4 regions of the Bradyrhizobium sp. I71 genome follow, and region 3 is predicted to be linked to each of the others. Evidence: riboswitches for the same ligand, from Rfam matches in the RefSeq annotation. Region 3 holds a riboswitch; each other region holds the start of a gene.
What was found. Region 3 has a riboswitch for cobalamin ahead of FJV43_RS36870 (TonB-dependent receptor). Riboswitches for the same ligand answer to the same signal wherever they lie in the genome.
Positions count from the first base shown of each region.

Region 1: linked by a shared signal. The riboswitch ahead of FJV43_RS23495 (TonB-dependent siderophore receptor) and the one ahead of FJV43_RS36870 (TonB-dependent receptor) in region 3 are both predicted to bind cobalamin.
Region 2: linked by a shared signal. The riboswitch ahead of FJV43_RS30115 (energy-coupling factor ABC transporter permease) and the one ahead of FJV43_RS36870 (TonB-dependent receptor) in region 3 are both predicted to bind cobalamin.
Region 4: linked by a shared signal. The riboswitch ahead of FJV43_RS30135 (TonB-dependent receptor) and the one ahead of FJV43_RS36870 (TonB-dependent receptor) in region 3 are both predicted to bind cobalamin.

Region 1 covers NZ_CP059398.1:4,859,305-4,862,510, forward strand. The annotation lists gene FJV43_RS23495 (TonB-dependent siderophore receptor) at 1-2,045, opposite strand, end outside; cobalamin riboswitch at 2,152-2,347, opposite strand.
Region 2 covers NZ_CP059398.1:6,298,119-6,301,324, forward strand. The annotation lists gene FJV43_RS30105 (cobyrinate a,c-diamide synthase) at 1-492, shown strand, start outside; gene cobA (uroporphyrinogen-III C-methyltransferase) at 489-1,220, shown strand; cobalamin riboswitch at 1,266-1,485, shown strand; gene FJV43_RS30115 (energy-coupling factor ABC transporter permease) at 1,522-2,199, shown strand; gene cobF (precorrin-6A synthase (deacetylating)) at 2,246-2,995, shown strand; gene cobT (nicotinate-nucleotide--dimethylbenzimidazole phosphoribosyltransferase) at 3,006-3,206, shown strand, end outside.
Region 3 covers NZ_CP059398.1:7,773,875-7,777,080, reverse strand. The annotation lists gene FJV43_RS36880 (hypothetical protein) at 84-299, shown strand; gene FJV43_RS36875 (hypothetical protein) at 552-809, shown strand; cobalamin riboswitch at 903-1,117, shown strand; gene FJV43_RS36870 (TonB-dependent receptor) at 1,231-3,206, shown strand, end outside.
Region 4 covers NZ_CP059398.1:6,301,337-6,304,542, reverse strand. The annotation lists gene FJV43_RS30135 (TonB-dependent receptor) at 1-1,395, opposite strand, end outside; cobalamin riboswitch at 1,512-1,715, opposite strand; gene FJV43_RS30130 (histidine phosphatase family protein) at 1,788-2,360, shown strand; gene cobT (nicotinate-nucleotide--dimethylbenzimidazole phosphoribosyltransferase) at 2,367-3,206, opposite strand, start outside.

The sequences.
Region 1 (3,206 bases), 2.9 Mb from region 3:
TTGGCTGACCAGTTCGGTGCAAAAGCCCAGGTCGCCCAGATGTTGGAGACGGTCTGCGGCACGTTGACCGGTACGTTGCCGGCATAGTTTACGGCTACGCCGCCAACCGATTGCACGAAGTCGTCATACTTCGCGCGCAGGAACGCGATGTTGGCATCGATTCGCCAGCCATAGTCGAGCAGGAATCCGACCGATGCTTCGACGCCGCGCGATGATTGCTGGCCGACCTGGACGGTCAGCGAAGGAATGTTGGGATCGCGCGCCAGCAGATTATTTTTCACGATCTCGTAGCCGGCCAGAGTCCATTCACCGCGGCCGCCCCAGAACGATTGCTTGACGCCAATCTCGATCTGTCGGCCGGTAGCCAGATCGAAATTCTTGTTTGCGGAGGACAGTGAGATCAGCCCTCCGACCGGATCGACCGCAGTGGCATACTGGCCATAGAATGCGAGGTCCTTGATGGGTGCATAGACCGCGCCGGCGCGCCAGGTTGTTGAGGAGAACGATTTTTCGAAGCTGTTTGTGGGCGTGGCGTAGTCAGTCCGAGTGATTGTCGGTTCATCCTGTCGGATACCGGCAATCAACGACAGTTGCTCGGTGACCGACAGCCTGTTCTCGGCGAACAACGCGTATTGGTTGGTCACGCTGCCGAAACCGGGAACTGTCGGGTTCGGGCTGCTAAATACCCCTGGAACGAAGCTGTAAGGGTTGACCGACGACGAGCCGCCATAGGGAGAGTTGTTGGTATGGGTAAAATTGATGCTGTTGACGTCAAAGCCTGCCAGGAACTCGTTGGCCATGCCGAAGACATGTCCACGAAATTTCGCATCCATGCGATTGCCGACCTGCTGCTGGTCGTGAAAAATCTCGATATAGCTGCTTCGGTTGATGAGGCCGGTGGCAGGATTATAGGCGTAGCTTTCGACGTCCTTCCAGTGCCGCTTGGAGTTCAGATAGTACAGCGTGTTCTGGATCGAGATGCCATCGGCGACCTGCCATTCGGTCTTCGCCTGGTTCCAGCTATCCTGGTATCGGATGTGGCTGTCGCTGACGTTGTAGTTCTTGAACCGGAGAGATTCATTGAGCATGCCGTTGATCAGCGGCGTGCCGAAGTAGCGTGAGGGATTTCGGTCACCGTAGTCCGTAGACAGCGTCCAGGTAACGTCTTCGTTCTGCCTGATCTGGACCACGGCGTGAAGCGCGACGTTCGAGGTGTTGTCACGATCAACCCATCCGTCCGACATGTTGCCGGTGGCGGTGATCCGATAGGCGACGTCCTTGCTAACTGGACCACCGCTATCCACGGCGATTCGCCGCGTCATGTTGCTGTCCAGCGAGACCTCCGCCTGGTTGCGAGGAACCCACAGCGGCAGTTTCGAAACGATGTTGATGGCGCCGCCGACCGCGCCCGCGCCATACATCACCGACGCAGGGCCGCGCAGCACTTCGATGCGCTCGGTCGACCATGTGTCGAACGGAAAGGTCACCGTCCCGGCGCCGATATAGAGCTGCGTGCCGTCGTACAGCGTCATGACGGAACCAAGGCCCGTAAAGCCGCGGGTGTTGAACGAGACCCCGCCATTGCCAGGTGCCGGGCTCGCCGTGAAGCCGGTCGCATTTTGCGTCACAGCGTCCAGGATGTTCTGCTGGCCGCGTTCGGCGATGGTCTCGGCTGAAATCACCTCCACACTGGCCGGCGTCTGCAGCCGCGTCAGGCCGAGGCGGCTGCCGGCCGTGCTTGCACCGGTCAGGTTGAGCGTCGGTGCGGCGAGCACGGGACCTGCCGGGTTAACCGCCGGAGCGCGCGCGTCGGCCGATATGGTTGGTTGCTGGCGTGAGCGCGCGGCGCGTGTTGCATCGCTGCTGTGGCGGGTGCTGCGAGCGTTCGGCGGCCTTGCCGGCGATTGCACCACCACAGGGTCGAGTGTTTGGCCTAGCCTTTCGGACTGTGCCCAGCCATCGGTCGACAAAACGAAGCAGGAGAATGCAACTGAAAGGAACAACACACGGCGATGCCGTGGCGCGAAAATCGTCTGGGAGGTCATCAACAGGACTCGCGATAACGTGGCACGTCACCGCGAACGCAGCTTGTCGCCGCCTCAAAAGAAAGGCAGCTCCACACTCACCAGGACACCCCGCCCAATGTGCTCGCGTGTGACCACGACTGACGGCAGGTCTCCTGGCTCGCGGGTCGTTGCCTGTCGCCGCCTTCCCAAGCCGGTGGGCTCAGTGGCGTTTGGCGAAGGCTCACCGCTTACAGTTGCGGGGGCAGCCACGGCATTGGGGGATCCCCGCACCGCATTCCCTATTGATCTCCCGAAGGAGAACCGTCGCAGTCACCCTAGGTTTTTTTGCAAAGCGCTGTCAACTGGCTGTCTCGCGATGCAGGTCAGCGCGTTGCACGGTGACAGGCCGACGCGCGCATCGCTCGATGGTCGTCGGGCAAAACAGCCCGGGTCCCTGTCAATCCCTTCCCGCGAAAATATTCCACTTTACCGAAATTCGGATTTGTCGTATGTCTCGCCCATCCCAACCCACCTAAGGGGCGGTCGTACGTCGTTTCGAGCGCGGGCTGGGAGTTGCGGTGGACGCGGGCGGCGTTAAAGGCGGAGCTTGCGCGTGCAGGGCGAGATGAACCTCGTGAGCATGTCGCTTCCTGCGAAGACGAACGGCGCTCATTGTCTTGCGAAGCCTCTTGGCGGCGCAGGATCGCCTGCGTACGGCGAAACCGTGTGGTCCTGGCCGTCGTTGCTACGGTCAAGCCTCGGCGAACGCGTCACTCGCGTCAACCGGCGCGGGTAGCGTGCATTTCGCGGAGGTGACGGAGGCCAGAAGGAATTCGGCTCCGGGGAGAGCGCGGCATAGGCCGTCAAACCATCGCGCAGGGAAGGCCTGGTTTCGGCTGCCCTGTGTCTCCCCTGTGCAATTGCGTGTGCATTCGTTCAGCGCAGGGGTCTTATGGGTGCCAGCCGGTGCCCGGCCTTCCCTGCGCCCTTTCCTTGAAAGGGTGCGAAGCGAAGCACAGCTCGGGCAAATCATGCCGCGAGGATGCGAGCGCGTGTCGATTGGACCGACGAATTGACGCAACGGCGTTGTCGCGCTCCGGTCCCAATAATTCTCGACATTGATCGGCCTCACATGAAAGCATGCAGGATCGGCATCAGTGGTGGTGGTCGTGTCCGCCAAAATCTGCATCTATGCGCGCC
Region 2 (3,206 bases), 1.5 Mb from region 3:
TCGACATTCTCGCCGCTTGCCGATGAAACGCCTGACGCGAGCGCCGACGTCTGCTGGCTTCCTGGCGGCTATCCCGAACTGCACGCCGGCAAGCTCGCGGCCAATGCGCGCTTTCGGAGCGGCCTGCGCGCCTTCGCCGAGACACGGCCGGTCCACGGCGAGTGCGGAGGCTATATGGTTCTGGGCACAAGCCTCACCGATGCCGACGGGCTCCGCCATGAGATGACGGGCCTGCTCGGCCTCGAGACCAGCTTTGCCAAACGCCGCATGCATCTGGGCTATCGTCTCGCCGAACTGGCTGCGCCGATGCCGGGGCATCAGCCCGGTGCACGCCTGCGCGGTCACGAGTTCCACTATTCGACGATCGTCGCGCAGCCGGACGCGCCGCTGGCGGTCGTGCACGATGCGACGGGCGCCGCCATGGCCGAAACCGGCTCGCGGCGCGGCCACGCCACCGGTACATTCTTTCATCTGATCGCGGAGGACCGGTGAAAGGATTCGTGTCGTTCATTTCCGCCGGACCCGGCGATCCCGAGTTGCTCACGGTGAGGGGCGCTGCGCGGCTGCGCGAGGCCGACGTCGTGCTCTATGACGACCTCGCCTCCGGCGCGATTCTGGATCTCGCCCGGCCCGGCGCCAATCTCGTCGCGGTGGGAAAGCGGGCAGGGCGGCCCTCGACCAAGCAGCACCACGTCAACCGTCTCCTGGTGGACTATGCCGCGACGGGCGCGCGCGTGGTGCGGCTCAAGTCCGGCGATGCCGGCATTTTCGGCCGGCTCGAGGAGGAGCTGGAGACGCTGCGCGAAGCCGGCATCGGCTATGAGATCGTTCCCGGCGTCACTGCGGCCTGCGCCGCCGCCGCCCAGGCCGGCATTCCCCTGACCCGTCGGCATACCTCCCGCCGGGTGCAGTTCATCACGGGGGCCGATGTCAGCGGCGAGCTGCCGTCCAACCTGAACTGGGCGGCGCTGGCCGATCCCGAGGCCACGACCGTGGTCTATATGGGCCGGCGCACCTTTCCGGCGCTTGCCGCAAAATTGATCGCGCACGGCCTCGCCGCGGAGACCCCGGCGCTGTTCGCCGAATCCCTGGGCCGACCCGACGAGCGGCTGGTCCGCACCACGATTGCCGAGCTTGCCGAGCAGCTTGCCCGCGGCGGTGCCGCTTCCACCGCCGCCGTGATCCTGTTCGGTGCGCTGGCGGGGGATTATCCGTCATGATTGTCTTGGCCGCGCCTCGCCCCTTGACGCAGGCTCGGCGAAAGGGGCACACAGGAGAGGCAAGGTGCTCGACGCGGCGCAAAGCGCCGGAGCATAATCGGGAATGGGGATGGGCGGACCAAGTTGCGGCGCCCAAAACCCCAGCCGCCCCCGCGACTGTAAGCGGTGAGGGGCTCCGATCAGCCACTGGGCCGCAAGGTCCGGGAAGGCCGGAGAACCCAGTGAACCGCGAGCCAGGAGACCGGCCCTGCACGTTTTGAGGCCAAGGCCGTCGGGTGTGACGGCAGGAAGGATCTGAGCCATGCATATCGAACCGGGAATCGTCACGGGCGCCAAGCTCGTATTGAGTTACGCAACCGGCATCGCCGCAGGCGGCGTTGCGCTGAAGCTGGCGGCCGAAACCGTCCGCACGCAGGGCGTCGGCTCGTTCGCCGCGCGCACGCTCGCCACCACGGGCCTCGTCTTCACCTTCTTCCAGGTCCTGCCGCACTTCCCGGTCGGCGTCTCCGAAGTGCACTTCATCCTCGGCTCGACCTTGTTCCTGCTCTTTGGTGCTGCGCCCGCCGCCTTCGGCCTCGCTTTCGGCCTGCTGCTCCAGGGGCTGTTGTTCGAGCCCGCCGACCTGCCGCAATACGGCATGAACGTCACCACGCTGCTGGTGCCGCTGCTCGCGATCCAGGCCATCGCCACGCGCATCATTTCGCGCAACACCGCCTATGTCGATCTGAAGTACGGTCAGGCGCTGGCGCTGTCGACGACTTATCAAGCGGGTGTTGTCGCCTGGGTGGCGTTCTGGGCGCTCTACGGCTCCGGTTTTGCCATGAGCAACCTCGCCAACATCGCGACCTTCGCGGCCTCCTACGCGCTGGTCATCGTGATCGAGCCGCTGGCAGACCTCGCAGTGCTGGCGCTGGCGAAGTCGCTGCGTGGCGTCACCGCGCCCGGCCTCGTCACTCCGCGCCTGCACAGCGGCGCCTGAGAGACAAGCGAAAGGGCGGCCTTGATTGCCGCCCGTCGCGCTCGCGATGCTCACGCTCTCCCTGATAGGCATCGGTTGCGGCGATCCCGAGCAGCTCACGCGCGCCGCGATCGCTGCCATCAACGCGGCCGATCTCGTCCTGATCCCACGCAAGGGGGCTGCGAAGTCCGATCTCGCCGATCTCCGGCGAACGATCTGCGCGGACTTGCTCACCAGTGACAAGACAGCCATCGCCGAATTCGACCTTCCCGTGCGCGACGCCGGTGAGGCCGACTACCGCAAGGGCGTAGACGATTGGCACGATGCGGTTGCCGCGACCTGGTCGCAGACGATCGCGAGGCATCTCGATGGTGAGGGCAAGGTTGCGCTCTTGATCTGGGGCGATCCGTCGCTCTACGACTCCTCGCTGCGCATTGCACGGCGATTGAATCCGTTGCCGGCGATCGAAGTCGTGCCCGGCATTACCTCGATCCAGGCGCTGTGTGCGGCGCATGCGCTGCCGCTCAACGACATCGGCGAGCCGTTCTTGGTCACGACGGGGCGGCGCTTGCGCGAAGGCGGCTGGCCGCAAGGTGTCGATACCGTGGTGGTGATGCTCGACGGCGGCACGGCGTTCCAGTCGCTCGATCCGGAGCGTCTGCATATCTGGTGGGGCGCCTATCTCGGCATGCCCGATCAGATCATCATGTCCGGCGCGCTGGCCGAGGTCGGTCCGCACATCGTGATCGCGCGGCAGGAAGCGCGCGAGCGGCACGGCTGGATCATGGACAGCTATCTTCTCAAGCGCAGGGCGTAAGCGAGGCAGCATGCTCCCCGAATGGGTCCACCGGAAATGCCCCGAGATCTCCGCACATCATCGCGATGCGGCGATCGCGCGGCAGGCGCAGCTGACCAAGCCGACCGGCGCGCTCGGCCGGCTCGAGCAGCTCGCGATCGAGCTTGCGGGCTTGCAGGCGACCGAAGAGCCGCGCGCCTTGCGGGTGCCGATCATCATCTTCGCCGGCGAT
Region 3 (3,206 bases):
GCTCGTGGTGGGAAGGCCGGGGTTCGTTGCAATGCAGCGCACCTCGCGAGTGTCATCGTGCTGTGCCTGACAGGGCAAGTCCCATGCGCCTCGTTGCCGTGATCATATTCGCGCTCATGACGGCGGCCTGCGACCAGGAGCGGGACATCACCGGCTCGACGACGCCGAGCTGTCCGATACGAAACTACAGCAGCTACAATCCACGCGACATGAACCAGTGCGTCAACGCCTGCAGATCGTGCGATCGCGGCACCACGGTCACCTGCACGACATCCTGCACCCTCAAGGGGGCTCGCTGAACGGATTACCTTCTGCCTTGCGAGGCGCGGCTCCCCATCGTCCTCGCCGTCTCGACCTGATAGGGTTGGTCGGAGCAGGGGGACATCGGATGAAATTCGCAAGCCTTGAAATCGACAACGCCGGAGGTCTCGTGGGAACGGCGAGCAGCGCGCAGGCGTCCAGCGAACGTGGCGTTGACGGTGCCGAGGCACCGGAACGATTCACATAGGATAGTCATTGGAAGCAGTGGGCAGGACGCGGAGTCCAATGGAATGGGTATGCTCGATCCTGGCCGGTTCCTGGTATCGTGCTCGCATTGCGATGCCTGGCCGATGGCCGCCAACGTGAAACGTTCAAGCTGGTCGGCATCCCCGCATGAGGTCCGTTTCGTCTGCACGCGCTGCCGGCGCGAAGAGACCGCGATCGTCTCGGCGTCCGGCGAACTGACGCCGATCAAGCGCCTCGACGCTCCGCCGCGGGATGTCGCTGTCGCCTGGGCTCAGGCCCAGCGCCCGCGGGGGCGAACGTAGGCGGCGCAGGGCATTGCTCGATTCGTTGTGGAGCCGGCCGATCGCGTCTGCGCCAAGATGCCAGCGGTCGATTGACTCCCGGCCTGGACGCCCCGTAGATTGGCCGCTGACGGTTCTCCTCATGGAGATCAAAAGGGAACGTGGTGCGAGATGTCCCATGGTCGGGATCTTCTCAATGCCATGGCTGCCCCCGCAACTGTAAGCGGTGAATCTCTCGTCCTATGCCACTGGGAATCTCGGTCCTGGGAAGGCGACGCAGAGGTAACGACCCGCGAGCCAGGAGACCTGCCGTCAGCCGTGGTCACACGCGAAGATGTCGGTCGGGGAGTACAGACATTAGCTTTGCCGGAGCCATCGATCGCTCCGCCGTAAGGCCTCGTTCGCTGTGACGTGCCACTGACGTCATGCCGAGGTTATAATTGTGTCCCGTATTGTCACTGCCGCCAGGCGCTGCCGCGCCGGCATCGTTGCGGCTGTTTCGCTGTATTCGCTCGATCTCTCCATCGCCCACGCCCAGCAGTCCGTCGCCGAGCAGCTGCCGCCGGTCGAAGTGACCAGATCCGACGATCAGAACCGTACGCGTGCCAGGGCGATCGGCGATGGCGAGGCGGGGCGGCGCCGAGCGGCGCCGGACGGGGCGCGGAGTGGGACCGGCTCGTCCGGCTCGGGCAACGAGGCCGCCGCCGGCAATGGCGGTATCGTCGGCGCGGCTACGACCGTCATTACGGCTGCGGACATCGCTCATGCGCCGTCGCAGACGCTGGCCGAGATCATCGCGACGCAAGTGCCGGGCGCCCAGATCACGACGTTCTATGGCGGCCAGATCGGTGCCAAGACCAGTGTCGACCTCCGCGGCTTCGGTGCCTTCGCCACGGCCAACACGCTGGTGCTGGTCAACGGACGGCGGCTGAACGACATCGATATGGCGCAGGTGGACCTCTCCACCATCCCGCTCAATGCCATCGAGCGCATCGAGATCACGCGCGGCAATTCCGGTGCGGTGCTGTATGGCGACAATGCGGTCGGCGGCGTCATCAACATCGTCACCAAGAACGGCGTCGGCGGCCCGCCCGTGACCGCGCGCATCGAGGCCGGTTTCGGCTCGTTCAATACCAGGCTCGGCAACGTCTCGGCCGCGATCAATTCCGGTCCGTGGTCGACCTCGTTCTACGGCAATGCCGTCAGGACCGACGGCTATCGCGACAACAATCGCTACTCCCAGGAGAATGGCGTCGGCAATCTGAACTACACGACGCCGGGCCTGACCGCCTTCCTGACCGTCACCGCTGACAATCAGGAGCTGCGACTGCCGGGCGGCCGTACCGTCGATCCCTCCATCGGCGTCGACGAGCTCGCGACCAGCCGGCGAGGGACCAGCACGCCCTTCAACTACGCCAATCAGCAGGGTTTTGGCGCGACCGCGGGCTTCACGAAAACCCTTGTCAACGGCGTCGATCTCATCGTCGACGGCGGCGTGCGCGACAAGAAGCAGCAGAGTGCGTTCTTCTCGAGCCCGGCGCCGGTCCCGGCTTTCTTCACGTCGACCTATGTCGATGCTGACCTTGCGACATGGTCGATCACGCCGCGGCTCAGCGTGAAGAGCCTTCTGCTCGGAATGCCGTCGCAGCTGCTGACCGGCGTCGACTACTACGATGCGAGCTTTCAGCAGAACCGCGGCGCCGGCCAGGGTCTCGCTCCCTGGCACAATTACGATCTCAGGCAGCGGACGGTTGCGGGCTATGTCCAGCACACGCTCGGCGTCGCGCCAGCGACCGATATCTCCTACGGCGCCCGGGTGCAGAACACCAATCTCTCGGCGCGTGACAATTTCGACCCGGCGGCTCCGTTCAACGCCGACATCGGCGCGCTCCCGCTCGGGAGCGACGAGACGCAATATGCGCTGCACCTCGGTGCGGAGCATCGCCTCAATGACACCGTCGCGCTGTTCGGCCGGGTTGCGCGCGCCTTCCGCACGCCTGATGTCGACGAGCGGGTGTCGTCGGGCCCTTCATTCGACCCGTTCTTCAATCCGCTCCCGCAGACGTTCCAGCTCAAGACCCAGACCTCGCAGGACATCGAGGGTGGGCTGCGCATCAGAGGAGGCGGACTGCAGATGCAGAGCAGCCTCTATCTGATGGACCTCGCCAACGAGATCCATTTCAATCCGATCCTGTTCTACAACACCAATCTGGATCCGACCCGCCGCTACGGCTCGGAGACCAGCGTCTCCTATCGCATCAACGACGCCCTGCTGGTGCGCTCCGGCATGGCCTATACACGGGCCGTCTTCCGCGAAGGCGTCTGGGCGGGCAACGACGTGCCGCTGGTGTCGCGCTACGCCGCGAGTGCGGGCCTCACCTGGAACATCTGGCAGAACTATCTGGTGCTGGACGCCAC
Region 4 (3,206 bases), 1.5 Mb from region 3:
CAGCGAAACGGAATCGCCTGGAAAGTTTGCCGCGCCCGGCCTGACGAAATCGAGATAGCTTGTCGACAAGGTCGTGACCAGCCGGTTGTCGAAGCCTGCGATATTCGTGTCCCAGATCAAATCGGTGATGTTGCCGACCTGGCGCTGGCTGTGCGCGACATAGAAGCGCTCGCGATCGACCAGGTTCGTGGTGGAATTGAACGCCTCGATCTCGTTGTTGAACCAGCTCCGCTCTGCGCCATAGCCATAGGCCTGGCTCTTCAGCGTCAGGTCAGGCGCCAATTTCAGCTCGAAGCCGCCGCGCAGCCACACTTCCTGGGCGACGTTGCGGTTATCAAGGACGTTGTAGTTGGTGTTGAAGGTGCGGTCGTCGATGGTGACGGCACCGAGATTGGTCCCGTTGTAGTTCGAGACGTAATTGCCGGAGACGATCCCCGTCGTTGCATGCGAGCCGCTGAAAGCGACCGGCACCAGCGGCGCGCCCCAATAGGCCTTGGAGCGGTCCTCGCGGTACTCGAGCGCGCCCCAGATCTTGAGACTATCGGAGATGCGGTAGTCGAGCTGGCCGGACGTGCCGAACGTCTTGATGTTGGTGTCGTCGGCAAAACCGTTGAGGGCGGAGCGGCTGATGTCGAAGCGATAGTCGAGGCCCTGCACATTGGTGCTGCCGCCCGAGCCGTAATGCGCGCGGAATGAGTTGAGCGAGTCCCAGGAGAACTCGGCTTCGTTGCGGATCGGTCCGGTGTGGGGCTGCTTGGTGACGAAGTTGATGGCGCCGCCGGCGGCACCCTCACCTGACATCAGCGAGGCCGGGCCTTTGAGAAACTCCACGGCCTGCAGATTGGCGGTGTCGGTGATCCGCGAGGTCATGTTCTGCGGGCCGATCTTGATGCCGTTGTAGAGCGTATTGATCTGGCTGTTGGTGAAGCCACGCATGGAGAACGCCGCGGGCTCGGCCGGATTATCGCCGGAGGTGACGCCGACGGCACCCTGCGCCACCTCCGAGACCGTCCGATAACCCTGCTCGCGCATGGTCTCGGCCGAGATTACCTCGACCGTCGCCGGCGTTTCGCGCACCGTCAGGCCGAGCCGCGAGGCGCTTTCGGCCACCACATTGCTGTTGAGCGGCGTCTGCGCTGTCGCAGCCGGCGCGCTCGGCTTGGGCGGAGCCGATGCGGTCGCTGGCCGGCGCGCGGCTGCACGGCGCGCGCGCTGCGCTTCACGGCCGGCCGGCTTGGCTTGCCTGCCGGTTTCGGCAGGCGAGACCTCGACCGGCGGCAGGGGTTCGCGGACCTGCTGCGCCAGGGCGGCAGGGATATCAGCGATGACAAACGACGTGAGCGTAGCGGAGGCGAGCAGGAAGCGGCTCGGCCGTAAGATACAGATGGAAGACACGATACGAAACCTCGGTATGACGTCAGTGGCACGTCACAGCGAACGAGGTCTCATCTGTTGGCCTTTCGGGCCGTCCGATGAAGCCGAATGTCTGTACTCCCCGACCGACATCTTCGCGTGTGACCACGGCTGACGGCAGGTCTCCTGGCTCGCGGGTCGTGACCGCTTCGTCGCCTTCCCGGGACCGAGGACCCAGTGGCTTCTGACGAAGGATTCACCGCTTACAGTTGCGGGGGCAGCCGCGGCATTGGGGACAAGTTTCCCCGCACCGCATTCCCTTTTCATTCCCTCTCGGGGAAACCGTCGCGATCATCTAGGATTACCATCATGACAGAGTCAATGCGCCAGTTGCGGCGTTGTGGCCACAGCGACCAACTTCCCTGGAGATGAGCATGGAAGGCGAGACCTTCCTCTGGCTGGTACGGCATGCGACCGTCGAGGGCGTGGCGGGGACGATCCATGCTACTGATGCGCGGGCGGATCTCGGCGATCACGCAGCGTTGGCGGCTCTGCGGCGGCATTTGCCGCCGGATGCCACCAGCTATGCCAGCCCGTCGCGGCGCACCGTCGAGACCGCGCGCGCACTGGGGTTCGAACCGGAATTGGTCAGCGAATTCCGCGAGCAGGATTTCGGCGACTGGACCGGCCGCCGGCATGACGAGCTCGCCGCGACCGGTGGCGAGACTTACGCGCAGTTCTGGCACGATCCGGCGCACGGACGGCCGCCGAACGGCGAAAGCTTTGCGGATCAGATCGCCCGCGTCCGGCTGGGACTGTCGCGGATCGGGGCCGGATCGGCAACGCTCGTCGTGCATTCCGGCACCATCCGCGCCGCGCTCTGCATTGCACTGGACCTGACGCCGCAAGCCGCCTTGCGCTTCGTGATCGATCCGCTGTCGCTGACCCGGATCGACCGGCTCGCGGCGGGCTGGCGTGTCGTCTCCGTCAACCAGCGCGTGGCTTGAGCCGCATCAGGCCTGGCGATCCGGCACGTTGGCCTGCGCGAAGGTCGTCATACCGTTGTGAAGCGCGCAGGCCGCGCGGACCAGCGGCAGCGCGATGGCCGCCCCCGATCCCTCCCCGAGCCTGAGATCGAGGCTGATCAGCGGCTGCACGTTCAGCGCGCGCAGCACCAGCCGATGCCCCTGCTCCGCCGATTGATGCGAGGCGAGCTGGAACGGCTGGCAGGACGGATTGAGACGCGCCGCCGCCAGCGCCGCGACGGACACGATGAAGCCGTCGATCAACACCGGAATGCGGGCTTGCGCGGCCGCAATGATCGCGCCTGAGATCGCCGCGATCTCGAGGCCGCCGACGGCGCACAGGATCTGCTCGACCGACGCTCCGGCGACGCCGTGGCGGGCGATCGCCGCATCGATCACCCGTGCCTTGTGCGCGCGGCCGGCCGCATCGACGCCGGTGCCGCTGCCCGCGATCTCCGCGGCGCTCACACCAAGCAGGCTCGCCGCGATCGCCGCGGATGTCGTGGTGTTGCCGATGCCCATCTCGCCGAGGATCAGGAGATCTGGCCGACCGGCCTCGGCGCGCACCACCGCACGCTGGCCGGCCTCGAAGGCAAAGGCGAGGTCCGCGGGCGTCAGCGCAGCCTCGACGCTGAAGTCGCGCGTGCCGTTGCGCGGCTTGTCGGTGACGACGCCCGCCATCTGCTCCCGGGCCAGCGTGCCGGCGTCGACCACCTCCAGGCTCGAACCCAGCTCGCGCGCCAGCACCGAGATTGCCGCGCCGCCGGAGGCAAAATTCGCCATCATCGCAATCGTCACGGCTTGCGGATAGGCCGACACGCCCTGCGC